3 regions of the Shouchella sp. JSM 1781072 genome follow, and region 2 is predicted to be linked to each of the others. Evidence: riboswitches for the same ligand, from Rfam matches in the RefSeq annotation. Region 2 holds a riboswitch; each other region holds the start of a gene.
The links. A riboswitch is a leader RNA that binds a small molecule or an ion and turns the genes downstream of it on or off. The one in region 2 is predicted to bind thiamine pyrophosphate.

Region 1 (8,093 bases), on a different contig from region 2:
TCGAGCGAGCGATTAAACATCCCGGCGATTGATGAGGATCAAGTGTTAACGTACTTAAAAGAACTGTTAACGATTGATAAAAAATGGATTCCAAAAAAAGACGGCACTTCTCTCTATATTCGCCCTTTTATTATTTCAACAGAAACTAATTTAAGTGTTGCGCCGTCACAGTCATACAAATTAATGATTATTTTATCGCCAGTTGGTGCCTATTACAAAGAAGGTATGGCACCTGTTAGTATACTAGTTGAAGAACGTTATACACGTGCAGCGCCAGGCGGAACTGGTACGGCGAAAACGGCTGGTAACTATTGTTCGGCTTACAAAGCACAAGCTCGAGCGACAGCGAAAGAAAAGGCACAAGTTCTATGGCTTGATGCAAGTGAAAAGAAGTATATTGAAGAAGTAGGAAGTATGAATGTATTCTTTAAAGTGAACGGTGAAGTTGTTACGCCGAAATTAAATGACAGTATTTTACCAGGGGTTACACGGGATAGCGTGATTCAAGTACTCAAAGAATGGGAAATTCCGGTTCAAGAAAAACAGCTGTCGATTGAAGAGATTTATCAAGCATCGCGAGACGGCATCTTGGAAGAGGCGTTTGGAACAGGGACCGCTGCGGTCATTTCACCAGTTGGACAATTGGAATGGAATGAAGAAACCATTGTTATAAATGAAAATAAGACAGGCCCATTAGCACAACGACTTTACGATTATTTAACGAAGCTTTATGTGGGAGAAGAAGAAGATCGTCTTGGCTGGATTGTTAAGATTGAGCAAGATTAATCGTTATTAACGGAGGAATGAATGATAAAAGCAGTTTTCTTTGATTTAGATGATACGTTACTTTGGGATAAAAAAAGCATCGCGCTTGCATTTCGGCAGACGTGTCTTCATGCATCTATTGAAAAAAACGTTGACCCAAATCAGTTAGAATCGTTTGTACGCCATGAAGCAAGAACGTTATATCAAGGTTACGACACTTACCCGTTTACAGTGAATATTGGCATTAATCCTTTTGAAGGGTTATGGGGAGAATTTCGTGACGATGGAGAAGACTTCGCCGCATTACGAGAAGTTGCTCCACACTACCAAAGAGAAGCGTGGTACGGGGGATTACAAAAGCTTGGTGTTCAGGATGAGGCTTTTGCGTTGGAACTTGCACATCTTTTTCCGATTGAAAGACGAAAACACCCAGTTGTTTATGAGGACACTTTTTCAACTTTAAATGCATTAAAAGATAACGTACAGCTTGTTTTAATCACGAATGGCTCACCAGATTTACAAAACACAAAATTAGAACTGACGCCAGAGCTTGTTCCTTACTTTGATCACATTTTAATTTCTGGTGCTTTTGGGCAAGGGAAACCAAAGGTACGTATGTTTGAAGAAGCCCTTGCTCGTTTGGAGATTGCTCCTAATGAAACGTTAATGGTCGGAGATAATCTACATACGGATATATTGGGTGCGAACGCAAGCAACATACCATCTGTTTGGTTAAACCGAGACCAATTGCTGAACAATACCGACAGTAAGCCGACTTTTGAGATCCATTCACTGCATGATTTATTAGAATTAGAAAATTTAAAACAATCACTTGCGAATCAATAGAGAGTATGATCTAATTAATTTGTACGATAAAATTTAATAGCCACTAGGGGTGCAAAAAGCTGAGAGAGGACTTGTCCTTAACCCTTTACCTGATCTAGATAATGCTAGCGAAGGGAAGTGCGATATGTAAGTTGTAGGGATGTGTAATACACAACCGGTTTATTTACATACGTCGTTCCATCGTTTAGATGGAGCGTTTTTTTGGTTTTCTTGGTGGTGGGATGGAGAGAAAATGGTGAAAAGAAAAAAATTAACGTTGGTGGATATTTTAGTTACGGTCATGATTGCAACCGTATTTGCTGTAGTGTATCGCTTATGGAGTCCTATTAGTGATTTAGTTGGCGTCTTTGGATTACAGCTTGAACAACTTATTTATGGAATGTGGTTTATTGCAGGAACGCTTGCCGCATTGATTATTCGAAAACCGTTCATTGCACTTATTGCGGAAACGGCAGCGGCATCAGGAGAATTCATTGCAGGATCTCCCTACGGAGGTATTTTACTTATTTACGGGATTGCTCAAGGGATTGGAATGGAGTGCGCGTTCGCTTTATTTAGATATAAAGTATTTACAATTTGGACCGCGATGTTAGGTGGAGTTTTTGCAAGCTTTGCTTCTCTCGGTTTAGATTTTCTATATGCAAATATCGGCCAGCTTTCTGCGTGGGTCTTAACGCTACGAATTGTTTTTCGGACAGTGGGAGCGATCTTAATTACAGGCGTATTGGCAGCGAAACTTGTGCAAGCTTTGCAAAAAACAGGTGTGCTGAGTGACATTCAACCAAACGAACATAACGGAAAACCATATTCATGAGTCAATCATACAGCATTCAGTTTCGTAACTTAACAGTTCAAAGCAGCAGTACAAGTCGTACAATTTTAGAGCGTGTATCGTTGGCAGTAAAACCGGGGGAGAACGTGTTAATTCTAGGTCCAAGCGGAGCAGGGAAATCCACGCTAATGCAAGTAATTGCAGGTTTGAGTGATTCTTTAAACGGATTAAATATTGAGGTGGACAATCTAAAACTTCCATCATGTAGTTACGTCTTTCAAGATCCTGATTCGCAGTTTTGTATGCCTTATATGGATGAGGAGCTTGGATTTATGCTGGAAAATCAGTCTGTGCCAACATCAGAGATGCGTCCTATTATCAAACGCATATTGCGCAAAGTTGGTTTACCAGATCAACAACCACATACAGCTATTCAAACGCTCTCAATGGGGATGAAGCAGCGGTTAGCCCTTGCATCTGCTATGATTCAAAATGAAGAATGCATGATTTTAGACGAACCTTCTGCTTTATTAGATCCACATGGAGCAGAGAAGCTTTGGGAAGAAATTGCTAAGCAAACAAAAGGTAAAACGGTCATCGCTGTTGAACATCGACTGACGGAAGCCTTGCCTCACATGGATAGAATCTTATTACTAAATCAAAATGGACAACTTATAGCAGATACGAAGCCATCATCTTTTTTTCAGCACTATCGAAACGAAATTAAGGCAACAGGAATTTGGTATCCGAGTGCTTGGCGTGAGTATACTCAACAGAATCCCTTATTGACGTCCTTACCGAACAAAGAAAAAACGATGCTGACCCTGACAAACTGGACGCTACTTCGGAAAAAGAAAAGCTTGGTTGCCATTAAACAAGCGAAGGTTTATCAAAAAGATTGGATTTGTATAACAGGTGTGAATGGTGCAGGGAAGTCATCATTTCTCTACGGTTTAATGAATTTACTGACACATATTGGGCAATATGACATAAACGGTCACGCTGTTGCAAACAAAGAAGACGTGACGGATCGAATGAATTTTGTCTTTCAAAACCCTGAATATCAATTTGTCACAACTTCGGTTGAGCAAGAGCTTGTTTATTCGGCAACAACCGATGCGCAAGAAGAGGCAGTGGCATCCATACTTTACCAATTCGGTCTCGCAGAACACCGTCAAATGCATCCTTATCGATTGTCGGTTGGGCAAAAAAGACGGCTAAGTGTAGCGACAGCTTTTGTAAATCAAAAAGCGTTTCTTTTGTTAGATGAACCGACATTTGGACAAGATGCTAGCCAAACCTTTGCTGTCCTTAATGAAATGGAACGCTTTCGCCAAGCGGGAGGAACCATTCTTATGGTTACCCATGATGAAACGTTAGTCGAGCATTTTGCTACGCAACAGTGGGTCATTGAAAAAGGTCAGCTCGTTTGCAGGGAGAGGAGGCAAGAACGTGGCTTACTCGGTTAATGGAACATTTCTAATGAAAATGAATCCTACTGTCAAACTTTTATGCTTACTCGCCATCTTTGGGCTCATTGTATTTATTCATAATCCAAATGTTCTTTTGTTCATGCTTGCAAGTTTTCTTATTCTGACGGTGTTCTGTTCGGGCCACCCTAAAGGATATGTTAGTCTGTACATCGCCTCATTTTTATTCTTATTTGTCTCAGCGTCCACGACAATGATTTTTTTCGGTCAAGGGGAGACAACGTGGTTCCAATGGGGACTTGTTCATATTACAGAAGAAAGTTTTTATACAGGTATCCATCTTGGCTTACGGGCAACATTATTTGCGACTCTTGGCTTATTGTTTCTTTTAACGACAAAGCCTGTTCATTTATTTTATTCATTAATGCAACAGTTACATATGCCTCCAGCTTATGCGTATGCTTTTTTAGCAGCTGTACGAATGCTGCCAATTATGGTAGAAGACTATCAAACGTTACGTTATGCATATCGTATTCGAGGGCAGGGTAGAAATCAAAAAGGAAACCGACTTTATCGGGCGTTTTCATTTTATGTCATTCCTCTTTTAACACAAGCGATTCGGCGCGCACAACGTTTAGCGATTGCAATGGAGGTGAAACAGTTTCAAGAGCATGGACAGAAAAGAACGTATTTTTATACAATGCGTTGTCGACGACTTGATGGACAATTTGTGTTTCTATTAGTAGGATTAATAGTGATCGCTTATTCATTAGGACATTTGTTTCCGGTCTTTCCAACATCGGATATTCGCTTGAGTTAGAAGGAAAGAGGTGAACCATGGAAAGTAAAAGAATGGACCAATCGTTTTATGAACAACCGACGTTGGCACTAGCAAAAGCACTTGTTGGTAAGTTGTTAGTTCATACGTTGAACGGGAATAAACTGGTTGCCCGTATTACGGAAACCGAGGCATATTTAGGCGTGTTGGATCGGGCTTGTCATAGCTACGGGAGAAAGCGGACGAAACGGACTGAAATCTTATATGGTGAGGCGGGTCACGTGTACACGTATACGATGCATACCCATTGCTTGCTTAATATTGTTTCGGAAGGTATTGATCAACCAGAAGCGGTTTTAATCCGCGGTGTTGAACCGATATATGGGGTTGAGGCGATGGAAGAATTGCGCGGGAAATTTGCAGGAGATAAACAGTTTTCGAATGGACCAGGTAAATTGACAAAAGCGATGGGAATCCCGATGGCCGCATATGGTCAAAGTTTGCTGACTGGTCCTCTTTATATTGCAGATGATGGACAATCGACTTCGACAGTGATCGCAACGAAGCGAGTTGGCATTGACAATACAGGTCAAGCAAAGCACTTTCCATTTCGATTTATTCAAGCAACATAATAAGTAGGCACAGGTGAGCTAGAGCGACACCTGTGCCTGTTAACGTTTGAGGATGAAAATCGCTTTTTGTTAAATGGTTGTCCGAAGCTCCCACAGCTCTGGGAAAAAATAATCATCTAATACAGATTTTAAGTAGTGAACCCCAGCTGAGCCACCAGTTCCGGATTTCATTCCAATAATTCGTTCAACGGTTTTAAGGTGACGAAACCGCCATTGCTGGTGCCAGTCTTCTAAATCAACAAGTTTTTCTGCTAGTTGGTAAAGGTTCCAATAACGGTTGGAATCTTGATAAACCGTCTGCCACGCTTCTCTTACAGTTGTAGTCGAGCGATGGCTTTTTGTTACATCTCGTTGTAAAACGCTTTCATCTGTAAACAATCCAGCACGTGCAAGCGCGTGAATGGCCTCATCATATAAGGTCGGTTTATGATAGTCGGCTTCGATTTCAGCTAATAGTGAAGGGTCTTTCTCATAAATTTTTAAAATATGTGCTGATTTTTTTCCTAAAAGAAATTCTAGTTGCCGATGCTGGTATGATTGAAAACCAGACGCTTGACCTAATGAATCACGGAATTCTACATATTCACTAGGTGTTAACGTCGCTAGCACATCCCAAGCTTGTATAATCTGAGCTTGGGTTTTCGATACGCGAGCGAGCTGCTTAAAAGCAGGTTGAAACTGATCATGTTGCAAAGAAACAATCGCACCACGAATCTCGTGAAGCATTAATTTCATCCAAAGCTCACTGACTTGGTGAATAATAATAAATAACATTTCATCGTGGTGGTCAGATAATCGCTTTTGACTAGTTAAAAGAGGTTCCAGTTGTAAGTAGTCGCTATACGTCATTTTATCTTTAAAATTTGTATAAACCGATTCATCTTGTTTTGACATTATGAGTAAACCTCCAATGGTTTGATGACTGCGCGAACGGGACTGCCGTCTCCACCCTTAACTCGAAGGGGTAAGGCAATAAATTCATATAAACCAGGTTGAACATGATCAAGCAAAACGTTTTCAATGATGAAAATACCGGCTCGATCAAGGCTATGGTGACCATTTAATTCTTTGCTCGTCATTGGATCGACGCTTGGCACGTCCACGGCTAACAACTTAACACCGACCTCATGTAAGTAGCGCGCACCATCTTCTGTTACATAGGGGTAAACGTCCGGAAATGTTGAATGATTTGTCTTGTTTTTTGTTTTAATTAACAAACGTTCAACCCCAGTTAGTTGATAGTTTTCGAGTAAGGATCGATTAATCGTTTCAGTACCGATTGCTGAAATCACGGTTGCTTGTCCAATAAATCGATCCAAGGGCAACTCATCAATTTTTGCGCCGTCTTCTCGATAATGAAACGGAGCATCAGCGTGTGTGCCTGTGTGAGTACTTGTTGTTAGTTCACCGATATTAACGGAGCCTGTCTCAGACATCGGAGCTGATAACTTATAGGAGAAGGGGGTATCTCCAGGCCAATGGGCAATGCTGTTATGCAACGGCATAGTGATGTCAATCCAGCTCATTACGCAATCACTCCTCGTTTGTTTTCATATTGAAGATAGGTTTTATTTTTCATACAATCTGCCAAAACTTGTACGCATTGGTGCACGTCAGTAAATGAATTGTATAAGGCAACAGGTGCAATGCGAATGCCGTTTGGACTTCGAAAATCGGGAATCACGCCATGATCCTTAAGCGCTTTGCAAATACGTGCTGCTTCCGGATGTTCTAATAAAAGGTGGCCGCCGCGCTGTTCATCTTCGTAAGGTGTACAAACCTTAAATGCTTGAGTCTCTGGTAAATGTTCAATAAGGTCACGCAAATAAGTTGTTAGCTGTAATGATTTTTTTCGTACAGCATCCATTCCGACATCTGCGAATAAGTCTAATGATCCAATTAACGGAGCCATTGACAACAAGTGAGGCGTCCCTAATTGATACGCACCAGCATGTGAACTTTTTGAAAATGTGGAACTCATGTCGAATTGCTTTTGTTTATCTGAGCCAAACCAACCTCTTAAACCAGGTAATCGCTCGTGATGCTTACTATGAACAAATAACCCGCCGACACTTCCAGGGCCGCCATTTAAATGTTTGTAAGTGCACCAGAAAGCAAAATCCACATTCCAATCGTGAAGTTGATGCGGGACAGACCCGATCGAGTGACATAGGTCAAAGCCAACGAGAATGCCTTTTTCATGAGCAGCTTTTGTTAGTTTTTCGATATTTAGTAACTGGCCACTTCGGTAAAGAACACTCGATAAAATGACGACAGCAACGTCATCTGTTAACGCAGCTAAAATATCCTCTTCATCTAAGCGATGGCCATTTTTACTTTCAATAAGGCGCAAGCCATTTTCATGAGAAATAGCGTGAAGGTCCAAGTGAGACTGAATAGCATATAGGTCCGTTGGGAAGCTTAATTCTTCACTAAGTATCGCAAAACGTTTTGATGAAGGTTGATAGAAAGTAGCAAGCAATTGGTGCAAATTTGTCGTTGTTGAACCTGTAACAATGACTTCATCAGCTGACGCACCAACTAATGGCGCCATCTTCTCGCTTAATGTCTCTGACAATGTAAACCATGGATACGTGCCGTCTGTCCAGCCGTCAATGCCATGTATCTTCCAATCTTCTACCATTTGCAAAACGGCTTGTTCAGCTGGTTTACTTAACAAGCCAAGTGAATTCCCGTCTAAATAGATAACATCTTTATGTAAATAAAAAGCGGAACGGAGGGATGCTATCGGATCATTCTCGTCTAGTTGAGACGCATAGCTTACAGATGTGTCCAACAAATCACTTCCTAACTTCAAATTTGTCATTCTTCTTAAAAGTATCAAAATCCTTTTGAATTGAACAGGGGTT
Region 2 (8,093 bases):
TCAGTCAACGAAATAAGCAATCTGGAGGTGAGAAAGTCGGTGCCAAATAAGGAAATGATTGATACAAGTAAAAGCAGTGGATTTTTAACGGAGTTTGAAGGAGGGCAATTGTTAAGGGAGTATGGGTTTCCACTCCCTTCTTCTGTTTTAGCAAAGACCTCTTCAGAGGCAGTCCAAGCAGGAAATGAAATTGGCTACCCACTTGTACTGAAAGGGATGTCTAGAGAGATTACGCATAAAACAGAAGCAGGAATTGTGAAAGTGGGTGTTCAAAATTCAACTCAACTCCATGAAGCGTATAAGCAGATTGAGCTTAATGCGAAGACATATGATGCAAACGTAGTTCTTGATGGTGTACTGATCCAAGCACTTGCACAAGGGGAAATCGAATTATTAATTGGTGTGAAGCAGGATCCTGTTTTTGGTCATCAATTAATGATTGGTATGGGGGGCACCCTCGTTGAATTATTAAAAGACTATTCCATGCGGATGTTGCCTGTTACGGAAGAAGAGGTTGACGACATGGTGCAAGAGTTAAAGGGCTATGAATTGTTAGCTGGTTATCGACAACAAGCGGGCATTCCATTTCAGCAGTTAAAGAACATTTGTTTAGCGATTAATCGGCTCGTAGCGGATTATCCAAACTTAGAAGAATTGGATTTGAATCCCGTAAAGTTTACAGCACATAAGGGTACAATTTGTGATGTTCGCATTCGCTTTGGGGCCAAACTAGATGTTCAACATGTACCGCAGTCTCGCGATGGTGTACAACAAATGCTTAATCCTCAATCAATTGCAGTGATCGGTGCTTCAACAGATGAAAAGAAAAATGGAGGACGATTATTCCGCTACATTGTGGAAAATGGATATAAAGGTGAACTTTATCCAGTGAACCCGAAAGCAGACTCAATTAAAGGGTATAAAGCCTATCCATCATTAACGGCAATTCATGAACAAGTTGATTTAGCTTGTATCATTGTTGCAGCCTCGTTTGTACCAGACGTTATGAGACAATGTATTGAAAAAAAGATAAAAGCAGCGATTATTTATTCTTCTGGTTTTGCAGAGATAGGGGAAAAAGGCGAGCAGCTGCAAGAAGAGGTTCTTGCTCTTGCTAGACAGGGAGGCATCCGTCTACTCGGGCCTAATTCAATTGGCATTGCAAGTCCTGATCTTCACGTCTACACAGCTTTTGGTGCTGCATTGGAATCAAATGTAAAGCGTGGGGGAAGTGTCGCCTTTATATCGCAAAGTGGGGCGATGGGGAGTGCATTGTTAAGCCGTGCTTGGGAGCAAGGGGCAGGGTTTAGTCGATGGATTAGTGTTGCGAATGAAGCCGATTTGTCTATAGCCGATTTTATTGAAGAATTAGCAGAGGATGAACAAACTTCAGTCATTACGGCTTTTATGGAAGGATTGAAAAATCGACCTGCGTTTGAAGAAGCTGCTAAGAAGGCGGCCGATGCCAACAAACCAGTATTAATCTACAAAACGGGGAAATCGGACGTAGGGAAACGGGCAGTGCAATCTCATACTGGTTCGATTGCTGGAGATGACGATGTGTATGACTCCTTTTTTAAGAAGCATGGCATTCTTCGTGTGCAGCAAATTGATGATTTGATCGATGTGTCTCGTGCGCTTGCTATTCAGCCTCTAGCGAAAGGGAATCGAATTGGCATTATGACCGCTTCTGGTGGGGCATGTAGCGTGATTGCGGATTTATGTGCGCAAAAGCATCTAGAAGTACCGACCTTAAGCCAATCAATGGAAGAAATTCGTTCGTTAATCCCTGTTTTCGGGTCTCCGCAAAATCCAGTTGATGTGACTGCTGAGGTCATTGCGAAACCAGAGATGTTTAAACAAGTATTGAAAGCGCTAGCGGAAGATCCTGACATTGATGCCGTGATTGTGATGTTAACAACGAATGCCGATCCAGGTGCAACCGTCATTGCACAAGCCATCCTAGATGTATTTGAATCAACCAATAAACCGATTGTCGTTGGCCGACTGGGTGCAGACATGATCGCCCCTCAGGCAATGGCGCTTTATCAAAAACATCAATTTCCCGTTTATCCCACACCAGAGCGAGTTGTAAACGTAATGCGCTATGTCGTAGAACGTGGCTTGGTTGAAGAGAAACGGAGGAATAGCAAATGAAACAAGTAACAATTGTTGGTGCAGGTGTTATGGGCAGAAGTATTGCTTATACTGCCGTTCAACATGGATTTCCCGTTATTATCACAGATCAATCAGAACAAGCGTTGACGAATGCGGAACAATTTATCGCGACTGAAGCGGAGAAAGCCTTGCGGCGAGGGAAGATTGTAGAAGACGATGTACATCGAATCACCCAGCGTGTCACATATACGGTATCGTTAGAAGACGCATGCAAGAATGCCGATCTCGTGATTGAAGCCGTTCTTGAAGATATCGCATTAAAAATAAAGCTCTTTCAACAATTTGATCGATTATGCAAACAAGATGCGATTCTTGCAACAAATACTTCAACGATGAGCCCAACAGAAATAGCCGCACAAACCGAGCGTCCAGAAAAATGCATTGCCATGCACTTCTTTAATCCTGCTCACAAAATGAAACTCGTCGAAATTATACGAGGTCTGGATACATCAGACGAGACGTTTGAGCAAGTGAAACAAGTGGCAGAAACGCTAAACAAAGAAACGGTTGAAGTGAATGAATTTCCAGGTTTTGTGACGAGTCGAATGAATGGACTAATCGGAAACGAAGCAATGAATCTTGTCATGGAAGGCGTTGCGTCTGTTGAAGATGTGGATAAAGCGATGAAATTCGGGTTAAACCACCCAATGGGACCATTAGAATTAGCGGATCTAGTCGGACTCGATACACGCTTGCGGAATATGACTTATTTATATGAAACACTTGGGGAAACGTATCGTCCCTGTCCTCTTCTCGTCAAGTACGTGAAAGCAGGAAGGCTTGGCCGAAAGTCTGGAAGGGGGTTTTATACGTATGACGAAAGGTAATGACGTCTACATTGTCGAAGCTGTTCGAACCCCTATTGGAAAAATAGGCGGTTCACTAGCCCAGCATTATGATGATCAACTGTTGGCCCACGCGCTTGAATCGCTCGTAAAAAGAGTCGATGGAAAGGTAGATGCCGTCGATGAAGTCATTGTCGGTCAAGGAAAACAAAGTACTGATTCGCCGAATGTAGCAAGGATAGGGCTGTTAAAGGCAGGTTGGTCAGAAGCCATTCCTGCTTATACGATTCACAGGCAGTGTGGGTCGGGGCTTCAAGCAGTAAATAGTGGGGCCCAGCAAATTATGAGTCAGCTTGCAGATGTTGTTGTTGCTGGTGGGGTTGAAAGTATGAGTACAGCTCCATACTATCTGCGTGGTGCTCGTTTCGGGTTAGGAGCAGGCAATGGTGTATTGCTCGATCCAAACACGGAGAGTCAACCACGTTCACAACCGAAAGAGCAATACGGTGAATTTACGATGGGCTTTACTGCAGAAACCTTAGCAGAAAAATATAAAATTAGCCGTGAGGATCAGGACCGGTTTGCGTATTCTAGTCAAAAAAAAGCAGCCCATGCGATTGAAGAAGAACGGTTTCAGTCTCAGATTGCGCCTGTTGAAGTAAAGCAAAAGAAACACACACTTCTTTTTTCAGACGATGAACATCCTCGCCTAGCACCGATTGAGAAATTGGCAACCTTACAGCCTGTTTTCAAAACAGGTGGCACAGTAACGGCTGGGAATAGCTCAGGTCGTAACGATGGAGCTGCTGCGATTTTGTTAACTTCACAGACAGGGTTAACGCAATTATCAGTCAAGCCAAGAGCGAAAATTATCGCACAAGCGGCGGCTGGCGTCTCTCCAAAAGAGATGGGACTTGGTCCTGTTCCAGCAACAGCTAAAGCCTTGAAGCAGGTAGGCTTAACGTTTAAAGACATAGATGTAATCGAATTAAATGAAGCATTTTCAGCGCAAGCCCTTGCTGTTTTACAAGAGTGGGGAATGGATATGGATGATGAGCGATTAAACCCAAATGGGGGAGCCATTGCTTTAGGTCATCCAATTGGAGCTTCGGGGGCAATTTTGTTAACAAAAGCTCTATATGAATTAGAGAGAAGACAAGGGACTTATGCGCTCATTACCCTCTGTATCGCTGGAGGGCTAGGAATAAGCACCATTATCGAGAGAGTTTCCTAATCGTTGGGAACTCTTTTTTTGTTAGGAGGTTTCCAGATGAAATTCACTCGTTTAATAAGAAGCTGAAACGGTTATTAAAGAACAAAAGATGAATCGAGGAGTGACACAATGGTTTTTGCAAATGACGCGTTACAGGACAAACACATCTTGGTGACAGGAGCCACTGGTGGTATTGGTGCAGCTACGGCTAAAACACTGACTAAACTAGGCGCTAAAGTAACAGTTACCGGGCGAAACGAAGAGAAATTAAACGCACTACAAAAAGAATATCAAGACATTTTAATCGTTCCAGCAGATTTAAATGTGGAAGATGAGCGAAATCAACTCGTTGAAAAAGCGATTGAGAAACATGGCCCGATTTTTGGACTGGTGAATTCTGCTGGAATGAGCGGTGGAGCGATTGTGGAAGAGTTGGACGAAGAGACGATGACAAGCATCATGCATACAAACTTCACCTCTCTTATTCTTTTAACCCAGAAAGTGTATCAATCGATGAAACAAGAGCAAGAAGGAGCGGTTGTGAATGTATCGTCGTTGTCTGGTTTAAGAGGAACGTATGGAAATTCCGCTTATGCAGGTAGTAAATTTGCCTTAATTGGGTTCACGCAATCATTTGCCTTAGAAGCGATTGAAAATCAAGTGCGCGTCAATGCGGTTTGTCCAGGTTTTGTTAATACAGAGATGGGCAAAGGTGCAATTGAACGAAAAGCGAAGCAAAACAAGCGCTCCTATGAGGAACAATTAAATGAAGTTGAACAAAATTTGCCGTCTGGTCGAATTACAGAACCTGAAGAAGTAGCCAATACGATTGTTTATCTCTTAACCGATGCAGCCAAAAATATCGTAGGGGAGTCTGTGAAAATTTCTGGCGGGAGCGTTATGCGCTAAGCTTGTTTTTTGCTAGGGAGAACGATCCGCGTCTTTCTTGCACAAATATTGCCGTTCATCTATGATAGGAGAAAGAGAATAAAAGACCACTAGGGGTGCCATTTTGGCTGAGAGAGGCAGTAGACCTTAACCCTTATCACCTGATCTAGTTTGAACTAGCGTAGGGAAGTGTATGCCAGCTCGTCCATCAATGACGTGAAGCCACTTTCCTAATCAAAGAAAGTGGTTTTTTAAATGGAGCTTAAAGGAGCGATTTTATGTCATTTACGCAACGAATTCGTAAACACGCGGATGCTGTATGGACGGCTAGCCATAACCATCCTTTCGTCCAAGGAATTGGTCACGGTACATTGCCCAAAGAAGCGTTTCAACATTGGTTGAAACAAGATTATAAGTATTTAATTGAGTATGCGAAAGTCATGGCGATGGGTACGGTGCTAGCCCCTGATCTAAAGACCATGTCCGGTTTTGCAACCGCATTAGATGAAACGCTGAATACGGAAATGGAACTACACCGTTCATATGCTGAGCGACTTGGCGTTAGTCGCGAGGAGCTAGAAGCTACAGTTCCTGGACCTGTTACATTAGCATATAGCAGCGCGATGCTAGCTGAAGCCCAAAAAGGATCGTTAGCAGAGCTGATTGCCTCTATCTTACCTTGCGCGTGGAGTTATTACGAAATCGGTCTTGAGCTGGCAAAAATTCCAGGCGCCTTAGATCATGAATATTATGGAGAATGGGTGCGCATGTATTCTTCGGATGAATTTGGTCAAATTGCAGACTGGCTTATTGAGACACTAGACGCCCTTGCTGAGTCTAAGTCAGAAGAAGAGCTTAATCGCTTAGAAGCAATCTTTATGAATACAAGTCGCTATGAGTATATGTTTTGGGAGATGGCGTATAAACAAGAGAGTTGGCCAGTTGAATAAAGAAATGGAAAACATGGAGCCGTACCTTGATTAAGGTACGGCTTTTTCGTGAAAAGAAACCCTTGGAGACGGTCGCTTCTCTTTTTTAGCTTTAGGCTGTTTTTTACCGAGAAACCATGGATGGTTATTAAAGAAATAAATAAACGGGATGGTTAAGGCAAGTGTTAAGCCTGTAAATAGAAACGTCCAAGGCAATGTGTTTGCAGTATCTAGATTTACACCAAAGCCGTAGTGCATCAAAGCACGAACCGTATTCAGTAGAGGCATATGCACGAGTAAGATGACGATCGAATTAGAACCTAAAAATAATAACCACCTTGAGTGCTGCACCTTTTGGATAAAGAATAGAAAGGCAATCATCCCTAGTAGTGCGGCTGGGTAAAACACGTATGGTTCACCAAGTATATTCCCGCGCATATCAATTCGCTCATTAACAGATTGAATGAAGTACATAAGTGTAAACAGGGCAGAGGATAGTGGGATTACCACTTTCCAAGAAAAAGTTTTCCACAAGTGCTTCGTTAAAAATCCTAATCCATAAAAGACAACCGCTGTAAGGGCGACAAAACCATTCCACGGCAGTGAAAAACTAAGGAAGGTAGAAGCATAGCCTAACCCTGCTGCTGTCATTAAAAATAGTCCAATCCACTTGCCCCGGCTGACACGATGATAGAAAAAGAATAAGAGCTCAACAAGAAATAAACATGTGAGAAACCAAATGGCAGGATTGTAGGTTAATTGATAATTTTCAGGTGTTGATAAGAAGATCCCTGTGAAAGGATTTAAAGGATCGACATTTTCGCCAGGTGTAAACGACAAGTGACGAAAGATGAAAAACCACGTTATATACGTCATTGCAGAGAAAAGGAAGTATGGAAACAAGAGTCCCCTTGCCTTTTTCTTTATAAATGATCCGAATGATTGTTTGCTTGGTTTAAAAACAGCTCCTGATAAATAAAAGAATAATGGCATATGAAAAGCAAATAGAAAAGCCTTTAGTTCTGGGTTTATAGGCGCGTGACTCATCACAACGAGAATAATTCCAAGGCCTTTCGCTGCATCAATCCAATGAATCCGTTTGTCCATTTTCGCACACCACCTTTACATCAAATCGTTCATTGTAAAAGCTAGTATACGTAAAAAATGGCATATGAGAAGGGTTTCAAAGGACTTTACACAGACCTTTATGAACGTGCGGTTAATTGCCGAAGCTTTTCCGTTTTTTTTGAACAGTATTACGAAAAAAGACATTCGCTTGTTACGTTTGTAATATTACTCTCCTTTGGTTTTCCGTAAATAAATTTGCGAGAAGTCTCCTTTTTTTCGGAAAAAGCTAGCATTGGATCCAGTGTAACGTTTAAATACTTTATGAAAATAATTTACGTCAAGGAAGCCGACTTCACATGAAATGTCTTTAATAGGGCGACTTGTATGAATTAACATTGCACACGCTTTACGAATACGAAGTTCACGAACGAATTCCATCGGCGTAGCGCCCGTTTGTTTTTTAAATAATCGTGTGAGGCTATAACGTGATACCCCAATTTGTTCCGCAACATCGTCTAACGAAATTTGTTTATGAAAATTTGATTCGATGTATGCGAAAGCTTGTTGATAATAATAAGAGTCTCCTTTTGGTGTATTCGTGTGCAGTGTCCGAAAACATTCGAGTAAAAATTGATAGCCATGTGCTGCGGCTTGATAAGGGTCTCGAAGTCGGTCGGCTTTCGTTTCATTGTAAATGGAAAAAAGCGAACGAATTAAATAGGAGTCCGGAGATAGTTCGACAATAGGTCCGGTTTCTTTCGTTAAACGTGTCGAGATATCTTCTACAGTCGGTCCTTGTAATGCAATATAAATAAACTCCCACGGTTCTGTCGCATCTTTTGGATAATAGTAGCGATGATTACCAGGAACGGAAATAATAAATGCTTCATGCTGATTAATCGTATAGGTTTGATTATTGATTTCTAAGATCCCTTTTCCTGAAATCGTGTATTGGAAAATTAATGTGTTATGATCCACAAGTCTAGTCCGACCATCCCAATAGTAAGAGGGGTCTGTTCTTACTTCCCAACC
Region 3 (8,093 bases), on a different contig from region 2:
TTTATTTTAATTTATGTCATTTTTGACAGACGGGTAGCAAACCGAATCATCCGCTTTTCATACCCTGGAATTTTGGCAACAGGCTTGTTCGTTTCCCTTTTTGTTGGTTTAATTGGTCCGGTGTTTGGCGATGCAATGTTCACTCAATACTTTGATTACTTTGACCTCCCCTTCTTTGGGGAAGTTGAGTTAACAACCGCGGTCCCGTTTGATTTTGGCATCTACCTCGTCGTTGTAGGTATGGCAATGGCGGCAACAGTAACAATTGCGGAGGATGAATAACTATGGAACTTTTAATGTTTATTGCCATCGGCGTTCTTTTTGCAGTTGGAACCTACTTTATCCTTTGCAGAAGTTTACTAAAGGTTATTATCGGCATCATGCTTATTTCACATGGCGCTCATATGCTTCTCTTAACAATGGCTGGTTTAAGACAAGGTGTACCACCACTTGTCGATATTTCAGGTAGCGAGGCAACAGATCCTTTGCCACAGGCCATGATTCTGACGGCGATTGTTATTAGTTTTGGTATTACAGCATTTCTTGTTGTTCTTGCCTATCGAACCTATAAAGTCAACAAAACGGAAGATCTTGATAAGTTGAGGGGTTCTGAAGATGAATAATATTGTGATGCTGCCGATTATTGTCCCTTTTATAATGGGAACGTTGTTAATTTTATTAGCGAAGAAACACCTTCTTCAACGAGTGATTAGCTCGATTACAGCTATTTCGCTCGTTGGGATATCTTTGTACATTGCTTGGCTTGTTTATACAGATGGTCCACTTTCCATTGGATTAGGTGGCTGGGAGGCTCCATTTGGAATCGCCATTGTTGCGGACAATTTAGCAGCCTTCATGGTCGTATTAACAAGTATTGTAGGCGCAACCTGCTTATTCTTTGCCTTTACAACCATTGATAAGAGAAGAGAACGCTATTTCTTTTATCCGTTATTCTTTTTCTTACTAACTGGTGTAAATGGCGCGTTCTTAACTGGAGACTTATTTAACCTATTTGTCTTCTTTGAAGTCATGCTACTCGCTTCTTATGCTTTAATGGTAACAGGGAGCACGAAGTTTCAACTTAGAGAAACGTTTAAATATGCCGTTATTAACGCATTTTCATCTATGTTGTTTCTTGTCGCAATTGCTTATGTTTATGGCGTTTTAGGAACGGTAAATTTCGCACATATGGCAGAGCGTGTAGCGGAAGTGGAACAAACTGGCGCACTTCAAGTGATCGCCGTTCTTCTTTTCTTAGTTTTTGCTACAAAAGGAGCCCTATTCCCGCTTTACTTCTGGTTGCCACATTCTTATGTCGGCCCTCCAACAGCCGTTACAGCTTTATTTGGTGGACTGCTTACAAAAGTAGGCGTGTACTGTATTATCCGGATGTATACACTTGTCTTTACATTCGATGTTGGCTTCACCCACCAAACGATTATGTTAGTCCTTGGTGGTTTAACGATGTTGCTCGGCGTATTAGGCGCCGTCGCACAATTTGATTACAAACGAATTTTATCGTTTCATATCATTAGTCAGATTGGCTATATGATTATGGGAATTGGCTTAAATACGGCCCTCGCACTCGCAGGAGCTGTTTACTTCCTGGCCCATAACATGATTGTTAAAACCGGCCTAATCTTAATGTCAGGAGCGACTCAAAAGGTTACAGGAACAACGGATCTTAAGAAGATGGGTGGCTTATTGAAAACACACCCTACCCTTGCGTGGTCGTTTTTAATACTTGGTTTATCCATCGCTGGAATTCCTCCGCTTAGTGGCTTTTTCGGTAAATTCCCGTTAATTGTAGCTGCTGCAGAAGAATCAAGTTATTTCTTAGTCTTTCTTTCACTATTTGTTGGGATGCTGACGCTGTTTTCCATGATTAAGATTTTCATGAATGTCTACTGGGGTGCACCACAGCATACGAAAGAACAAGCGAATACATCGATCGCACCAACATTATTAGCCATTTCACCACTTGTTCTTTTAACGATTATTCTAGGTATTTTTGCAGAACCATTTTTTGCATATACAGAAATAATTGCGAATGAACTTCTTGATCCAGCAGTATATATCGAATCGGTTCTGAAGGAGTAGATACAGTATGGCTTTTCAATTACTAATTAACGTCGTTCTTGCCATTGTTTGGATGCTGTTTCAGAATAGCTTCACCATCGTCGATTTTGTCGTAGGGTATACGATTGGTTTTTTCGTTGTTCTTGTACTGATTCGGTTTAAAGGATACGAATTTTACTTTGCTCGCGTATGGTCACTTATTAAATTAATGTTGATCTTCATGAAAGAGCTAGCCATCGCAAATGTGAGTGTAATGAAAACGGCATTAAGTCCGAAAATGGACGTTGCACCGGGAATCGTCGCGGTCCCTACTCGACTGGAAACAGAAACAGAAAAAACGATGTTCGCTGTCATGATGACATTGACACCAGGAACACTATCGATTGAATTCTCACTAGATTCCAATGTTATTTTTGTTCATGCACTAGATGCGCGTAATAGAGACGAAATCATCCATTCCGTTCAGAATACATTTGAACGTGGAATACTGGAGGTGACACGGAGATAATGTTTGAAACAATCCTCTCCTGGCTCTTATTAATAAAATGTGGAGCAGCTTTATTGTGCATCATCCGTGTTTTTATTGGGCCAACACATTCAGATCGAATCGCCGCTCTTGATACACTAGGTTTAATGTTAATTGGCTTTGTTGGGATTTTAATGATTCTTCAAGATACAATGGCTTATACAGAAGTTGTGCTTGTCGTTGCAATCCTTGCATTTATTGGCTCTGTTGCGCTTGCCAAGTTTCTAGAAAGGGGGAATTTATTTGACCGCGACTGAATGGATCATCATCATTTTGTTATCTGTAGGAACGTTTTTTAGTCTCTCTGCGGGTATAGGTCTCATTCGCTTTCCGGATGTCTATTCTCGCCTTCATGCAACTGGAAAAAATGCAACAGCTAGCGTTATTTTAATCATGACGTCAACATTTGTTTATTTTCTGTATGAACATAATCTGTTTATCGGCAAATTACTCCTCACGATTTTATTCGTCTTTTTAACGACTCCTGTTGCGGCACTACTGATTTCTAGATCCGCTTACCGAATAGGAATCCCTATGTCGAAAAAGTCGGTGAGAGACGAAATGAAGCCCTATTATGATAATGAGAAAGCATCACCTGCAAAAAATGAATAGTACAGCGTAGAGTAACGGACATAAATTATGATTTATGTCCGTTTTTTTATAAACATCGGCTCAGTTCGATAAAAAAAGCTTCATGAATGAAGGAAACTCACTCATAAAGCTTAAAGAACATTTGTTTTTACGAGAGGTTGGCTACTTTTTGCTTGCAAAGTACCAATCTTTTCGCCTACTTTTACATTTTTATCATGCAACGCTAGTGAAAATACATCTTTCTCAAACAATAAAATAACCGTAGAACCAAACGAAAAATAACCGACTTCTTCACCCTTCTCCCATAAACTCCCTGCTTTTGTTCGAACAATCGAGTTAATGTTCATTGCGCCTACTTCAATCATCGCACATTGAATGGTACCTTGATACAAGTCGTTGACAATTCGATAATTGTGCGAAAGAGGTTTTCTTCCATACTTCAATCCAGGCTCATTCACCGGGTAGGAGCGGCTTCCTAACGTTTTAGATGCAGACAGGCGACAATTCAAAGGACTGTGAATTCGATGATAGTCACTTGGGCTTAGGTAGAGAATGACATACGTACCGCCCTCAAATTTCTCCGCTTGATCTTTAGACTGCAGCATATCTTCTAAGCGATAGTGTTGCCCCTTCACAATAAATGTGGCATCTTGTTTAATTTCTCCTGTCTCTTCACATCTTCCATCAACTGGTGAAACAACACTCTTTTCTTCTTGATTAATAGGTCGATTTTTCATTTCAATTTGTCTCGTAAAAAACGAATGTAAACTTCCATGCTCTTTATATGGCAACAATGCTTCTTCATGATTAATCTTATAAGTTTTAATAAACATTGGAATAAACGGCTTACTAAGCTTTGATTTCGTAAATTGTTTTAACAGTTTTGAGCTCCATTGACGATTTGTTAGTTCTATACTCATTTGAAAAAATTTCCTTTTCATCTCATCACCTTTAATGCTTTTTGCATCATTGCCCGCTTTTTTATGGTATACTTTGGTATTATAGCACGTAAATAAACTCGAAAAGAGGTGAAATGTACGTGTTCTTATTAAATCAATTAGTCTCGACTCGAAAAAAAATTAAAGGTCAAATTGCGAATGGATTAACGCTTATTAATTTAGGCCTTGGGATAACCGCAATTATGTTTATTTTACAAGGAAGTATTTGGTACGGATTTTTATTTATCGCTCTTGCAGCTTTATTTGATCGCTTTGATGGAATGGTAGCTAGGCGATTAAAAATTGAGTCAGAACTCGGAAAGCAACTTGATTCCTTAAGTGACCTCGTATCATTTGGTGTGGCCCCTGCTCTACTAGTCCAACAAGCCACATTAATGCCGTTAAGTTTTGTAGGCGGACTTGCCGTTGTTCTCTTTATTTTATGTGGTGCTTTAAGACTTGCACGCTTTAACATTACAGATTCTCCTAATGAATTTATTGGATTACCAATTACAGGCGCAGGGTGTATCTTGGCCTTTTCAACACTTTTTAATGATCAATTACCCGAAACATTTTTTGTTATTTTTATGATTTGTTTATCTGGTTTAATGATTAGCAACATTAGGGTAAAGAAAGTGTAACGCCTCATTTCAACATGAATCGTCAAAAATTGATTCATAAGTCTATTTTTATTGCTTAACTGGCTAAAATTACTGCTTTTAGCTTGACAGTAGCAGGATTCATGAGTAAATTAAGGGCAGGCAGTAACGTCTGCCCGCTTTAAAAGCGGATTTTAAGTATACATATTATTCTCGTGTAAAAGAATAATACGTTATTCTATGTAAAGAAAAGGAGTTTTTACAGATGAACAAAACAGATCTGATTAATGCAGTTTCCGAGCAAGCAGAAATCTCTAAAAAGGACGCGTCAAAAGCAGTTGACGCTGTATTTGAAGGTATTACTGATTCTCTAGTAAACGGAGGGAAAGTTCAACTTGTTGGATTTGGTAGCTTCGAAGTTAGAGAGCGTTCAGCAAGAAAAGGACGCAACCCGCAAACAGGAGAAGAAATCGAAATTCCAGCAACTAAAAACCCTGCGTTCAAGCCTGGTAAGCAATTAAAAGACGCAGTCAACTCATAAGATTTGCACAAACTGTATAAAATAAATTCCACTAGGGGTGCATGAATGCTGAGAAAAGGGAAACCTTTAACTCTTCAACCTGATCTAGGTAAAACTAGCGTAGGGAAGTGGAAAGCAATGACTATTGCTCAAAAAACGGCCGCCTCTTTCTGTGCGGTCGTTTTTTTGTTGAAAGGATGATTATATAATGGAATCAATTCGTCGTGCACTCACAATAGCTGGTACAGACCCAACAGGTGGAGCGGGAATCCAAGCTGATATTAAAACGTTTCAAGAACTAGAGGTTTATGGCATGTCCGTCTTAACATCCATCGTGGCACAAAACACAACGGGTGTCAGAGGCATTCATCACCTTCCAATTGAAATGATTGAATTGCAGTTAGATGCAGTGCTGGACGACATTTATCCTCATGCCATTAAAACAGGCATGATTGCGCAAAAAGACATGATGGCTCTTTTAAGTCATAAACTCGATAAACTTACGAACGTTCCATACATTTGTGATCCAGTCATGATGGCTAAGAATGGCGATGCCCTACTTGAAAAAGATGTACGATCGTTTTTGCGAGATACACTCGTTCCTCTAGCCACTATCGCTACACCAAATATTGCGGAAGCAGAAGACTTAATTGAAATGAAAATCGAATCCGTTGATGATATGAAAAAAGCAGCTAAACGAATTGTTCATGAACTTGGCGCGACGTACACAGTTGTCAAAGGTGGCAGCCTCCAAGGAGATGCTATAGACGTATTCTATAGTGCAGATGATGGCTATCATACTCTTGACGCACCACGAACGGATACAAACCATACACACGGTACAGGATGTACGTTTTCTGCCGCGATTAGCGCAGAATTAGCAAAAGGTGTTCCTGTTTTTGCTGCTGTGCAAAAAGCAAAGCACTATACATCGGCTGCCATCGCACATTCATTAAATATCGGACATGGGTATGGGCCAACAAATCACTGGGCACATCGCCTTCACTCCAATTCAACCCCCCTTTAAAACACCTTTAATAAGTAGAAAAAAGCCTACCACTTGTTTCGGTAAGCCTTTTTCTACCATTATGCGATTCTTACAATTCTTAGTGCTGCACCTTGACCATCTACTAATACAGCAGCGCCTAATAATCCAAATAATTCTAGCTCAATTATATCACCAGCCGCCAAATCTGCTACAACATTTCCTGGAATATTTGTAACAGCTACACCTGGAGATACTTCCGAAGAAGCAAGTGGTGTACCGTTAACAGTAAGTCGTAACCCTAGCAACAGTCCAGCTGTCAGATTCACATTATAAGAAATACTATACGTTCCCGCAGTGTCAATTGTAAATCCATCTCCTGTTGCCGTTATTCCAGCCGCTAACTGATTATCAGGAACTGGAACCGTCGTACCGCCAAGAACAACTGCAATTGTTGATCCGCCATTCGTACCAAATGCATACGTAGACGTTAGCGCTTCTCCTGTAGGGCTTGCTGGACCGGTTGGACCCGTCGGACCTGCTGGGCCAGTTACACCAAGACTAGGAAGGACTAATTCAAAATCAGCTGACTCACCTGGTGTTCCTGTTGGAGCGTCTACTAAGACGCGATAAACAGAACCTTCAAATGATACCAATTCACCTGCAGTTAATGCTGGAGCGGTAGCAGGATCAAAAAGCGTAACACCATCAAGTCCAACACCTGTTACCCCTGTTGGACCTGCTGGGCCAGTTGGACCGGTTGCTCCATCTAATCCTGTTGGACCAATTGGACCGGTTGGGCCCGTGATTCCGTCTAATCCTGTTGGACCTGCTGGGCCAGTTGGACCGGTTGCTCCGTCTAATCCTGTTGGACCTGTTGGGCCAGTTGGACCGGTTGCTCCGTCTAATCCTGTTGGACCTGTTGGGCCAGTTGGACCGGTTGCTCCATCTAATCCTGTTGGACCTGCTGGGCCAGTTGGACCGGTTGCTCCGTCTAATCCTGTTGGACCTGCTGGGCCGGTTGGACCAGTTGCTCCGTCTAATCCTGTTGGACCTGCTGGGCCAGTTGGACCTGTAATTCCTGTAATTCCTGTCGCTCCTCCATCACCAATGATGAGTTCATATTCAGGTGATGTTCCTGGAACACCTGCAGGTGCGTTGACTAGCACTCGATAGACGCTTCCGTTAAATGAGGTAAACTGACCTGCTACTAAACTAGGTCGTACCAGTTCATTAAATGGAATAATATCATCTAGTCCAATACCTGTAGCACCAGGCGATCCTGTTGGACCTGGCGGGCCGGTTGGGCCGGTAATAGCCGTAATCCCTGTTCCTCCACCTGGGGGACCTGTTGGACCCGTCGGACCTGCTGGACCGGTTGGACCGGTTGGACCTGCGTCAGGTAGAAAACTTCCTCCATTACGAGGAGTTCTTGAAAAACGTTGAATGTTATCGCAATTAAAATAATCCATTTTATAGCTCCTCCTATTTTATTGCTGTATATGAACAGCTTATAAATCGTATGCTCGATGCACATACTTTGATTGTGTGGACGACATGCATAGAGCTGAAAGGAGTAACCCAATTTTCGTGGTGCATGATTTTTTTTTTAAGCAAATAACCCTACATGAATCCAACTTCCTTTCACAACGGCTAATTTTACAATCGGCAACGATCTTAAAAATGTTCGTAGTAATATAAAAATTGGTGAGCGAAAATGCGAAGGAGTGAGAATGAGTCTAGTTTCTGTACTTGTAGAAAAATTGTCCGCTATTCTAAATGAATGATCGTCTTTTTTGAAGCCCTTACCAGTGATGACCTTCATTTCTAAGCATGTCGACCACTACAAAACCAA

Region 1: another riboswitch for thiamine pyrophosphate. It lies ahead of ACE1TH_RS07135 (ECF transporter S component); the one in region 2 lies ahead of tenA (thiaminase II).
Region 3: another riboswitch for thiamine pyrophosphate. It lies ahead of thiD (bifunctional hydroxymethylpyrimidine kinase/phosphomethylpyrimidine kinase); the one in region 2 lies ahead of tenA (thiaminase II).

What each region holds. Positions count from the first base shown of each region.
Region 1 is NZ_JBHFQE010000001.1:1,351,636-1,359,728, reverse strand. Features, by position in the region: gene ACE1TH_RS07145 (branched-chain amino acid aminotransferase) at 1-786, shown strand, start outside; gene ACE1TH_RS07140 (HAD family hydrolase) at 808-1,611, shown strand; TPP riboswitch at 1,647-1,744, shown strand; gene ACE1TH_RS07135 (ECF transporter S component) at 1,844-2,425, shown strand; gene ACE1TH_RS07130 (ABC transporter ATP-binding protein) at 2,422-3,852, shown strand; gene ACE1TH_RS07125 (energy-coupling factor transporter transmembrane component T family protein) at 3,836-4,633, shown strand; gene ACE1TH_RS07120 (DNA-3-methyladenine glycosylase) at 4,651-5,223, shown strand; gene kynA (tryptophan 2,3-dioxygenase) at 5,293-6,117, opposite strand; gene kynB (arylformamidase) at 6,117-6,749, opposite strand; gene kynU (kynureninase) at 6,749-8,050, opposite strand.
Region 2 is NZ_JBHFQE010000003.1:111,990-120,082, reverse strand. Features, by position in the region: gene ACE1TH_RS14485 (acyl-CoA dehydrogenase family protein) at 1-50, shown strand, start outside; gene ACE1TH_RS14480 (acetate--CoA ligase family protein) at 40-2,157, shown strand; gene ACE1TH_RS14475 (3-hydroxyacyl-CoA dehydrogenase family protein) at 2,154-3,005, shown strand; gene ACE1TH_RS14470 (thiolase family protein) at 2,992-4,197, shown strand; gene ACE1TH_RS14465 (SDR family NAD(P)-dependent oxidoreductase) at 4,306-5,085, shown strand; TPP riboswitch at 5,167-5,269, shown strand; gene tenA (thiaminase II) at 5,343-6,014, shown strand; gene ACE1TH_RS14455 (acyltransferase family protein) at 6,045-7,100, opposite strand; gene ACE1TH_RS14450 (AraC family transcriptional regulator) at 7,287-8,093, opposite strand, start outside.
Region 3 is NZ_JBHFQE010000001.1:1,553,712-1,561,804, forward strand. Features, by position in the region: gene ACE1TH_RS08285 (MnhB domain-containing protein) at 1-282, shown strand, start outside; gene ACE1TH_RS08290 (Na(+)/H(+) antiporter subunit C) at 285-623, shown strand; gene ACE1TH_RS08295 (Na+/H+ antiporter subunit D) at 616-2,100, shown strand; gene ACE1TH_RS08300 (Na+/H+ antiporter subunit E) at 2,108-2,587, shown strand; gene ACE1TH_RS08305 (Na(+)/H(+) antiporter subunit F1) at 2,587-2,862, shown strand; gene mnhG (monovalent cation/H(+) antiporter subunit G) at 2,849-3,217, shown strand; gene ACE1TH_RS08315 (phosphatidylserine decarboxylase) at 3,328-4,137, opposite strand; gene pssA (CDP-diacylglycerol--serine O-phosphatidyltransferase) at 4,230-4,775, shown strand; gene ACE1TH_RS08325 (HU family DNA-binding protein) at 4,999-5,274, shown strand; TPP riboswitch at 5,298-5,397, shown strand; gene thiD (bifunctional hydroxymethylpyrimidine kinase/phosphomethylpyrimidine kinase) at 5,462-6,280, shown strand; gene ACE1TH_RS08335 (BclA C-terminal domain-containing protein) at 6,340-7,710, opposite strand.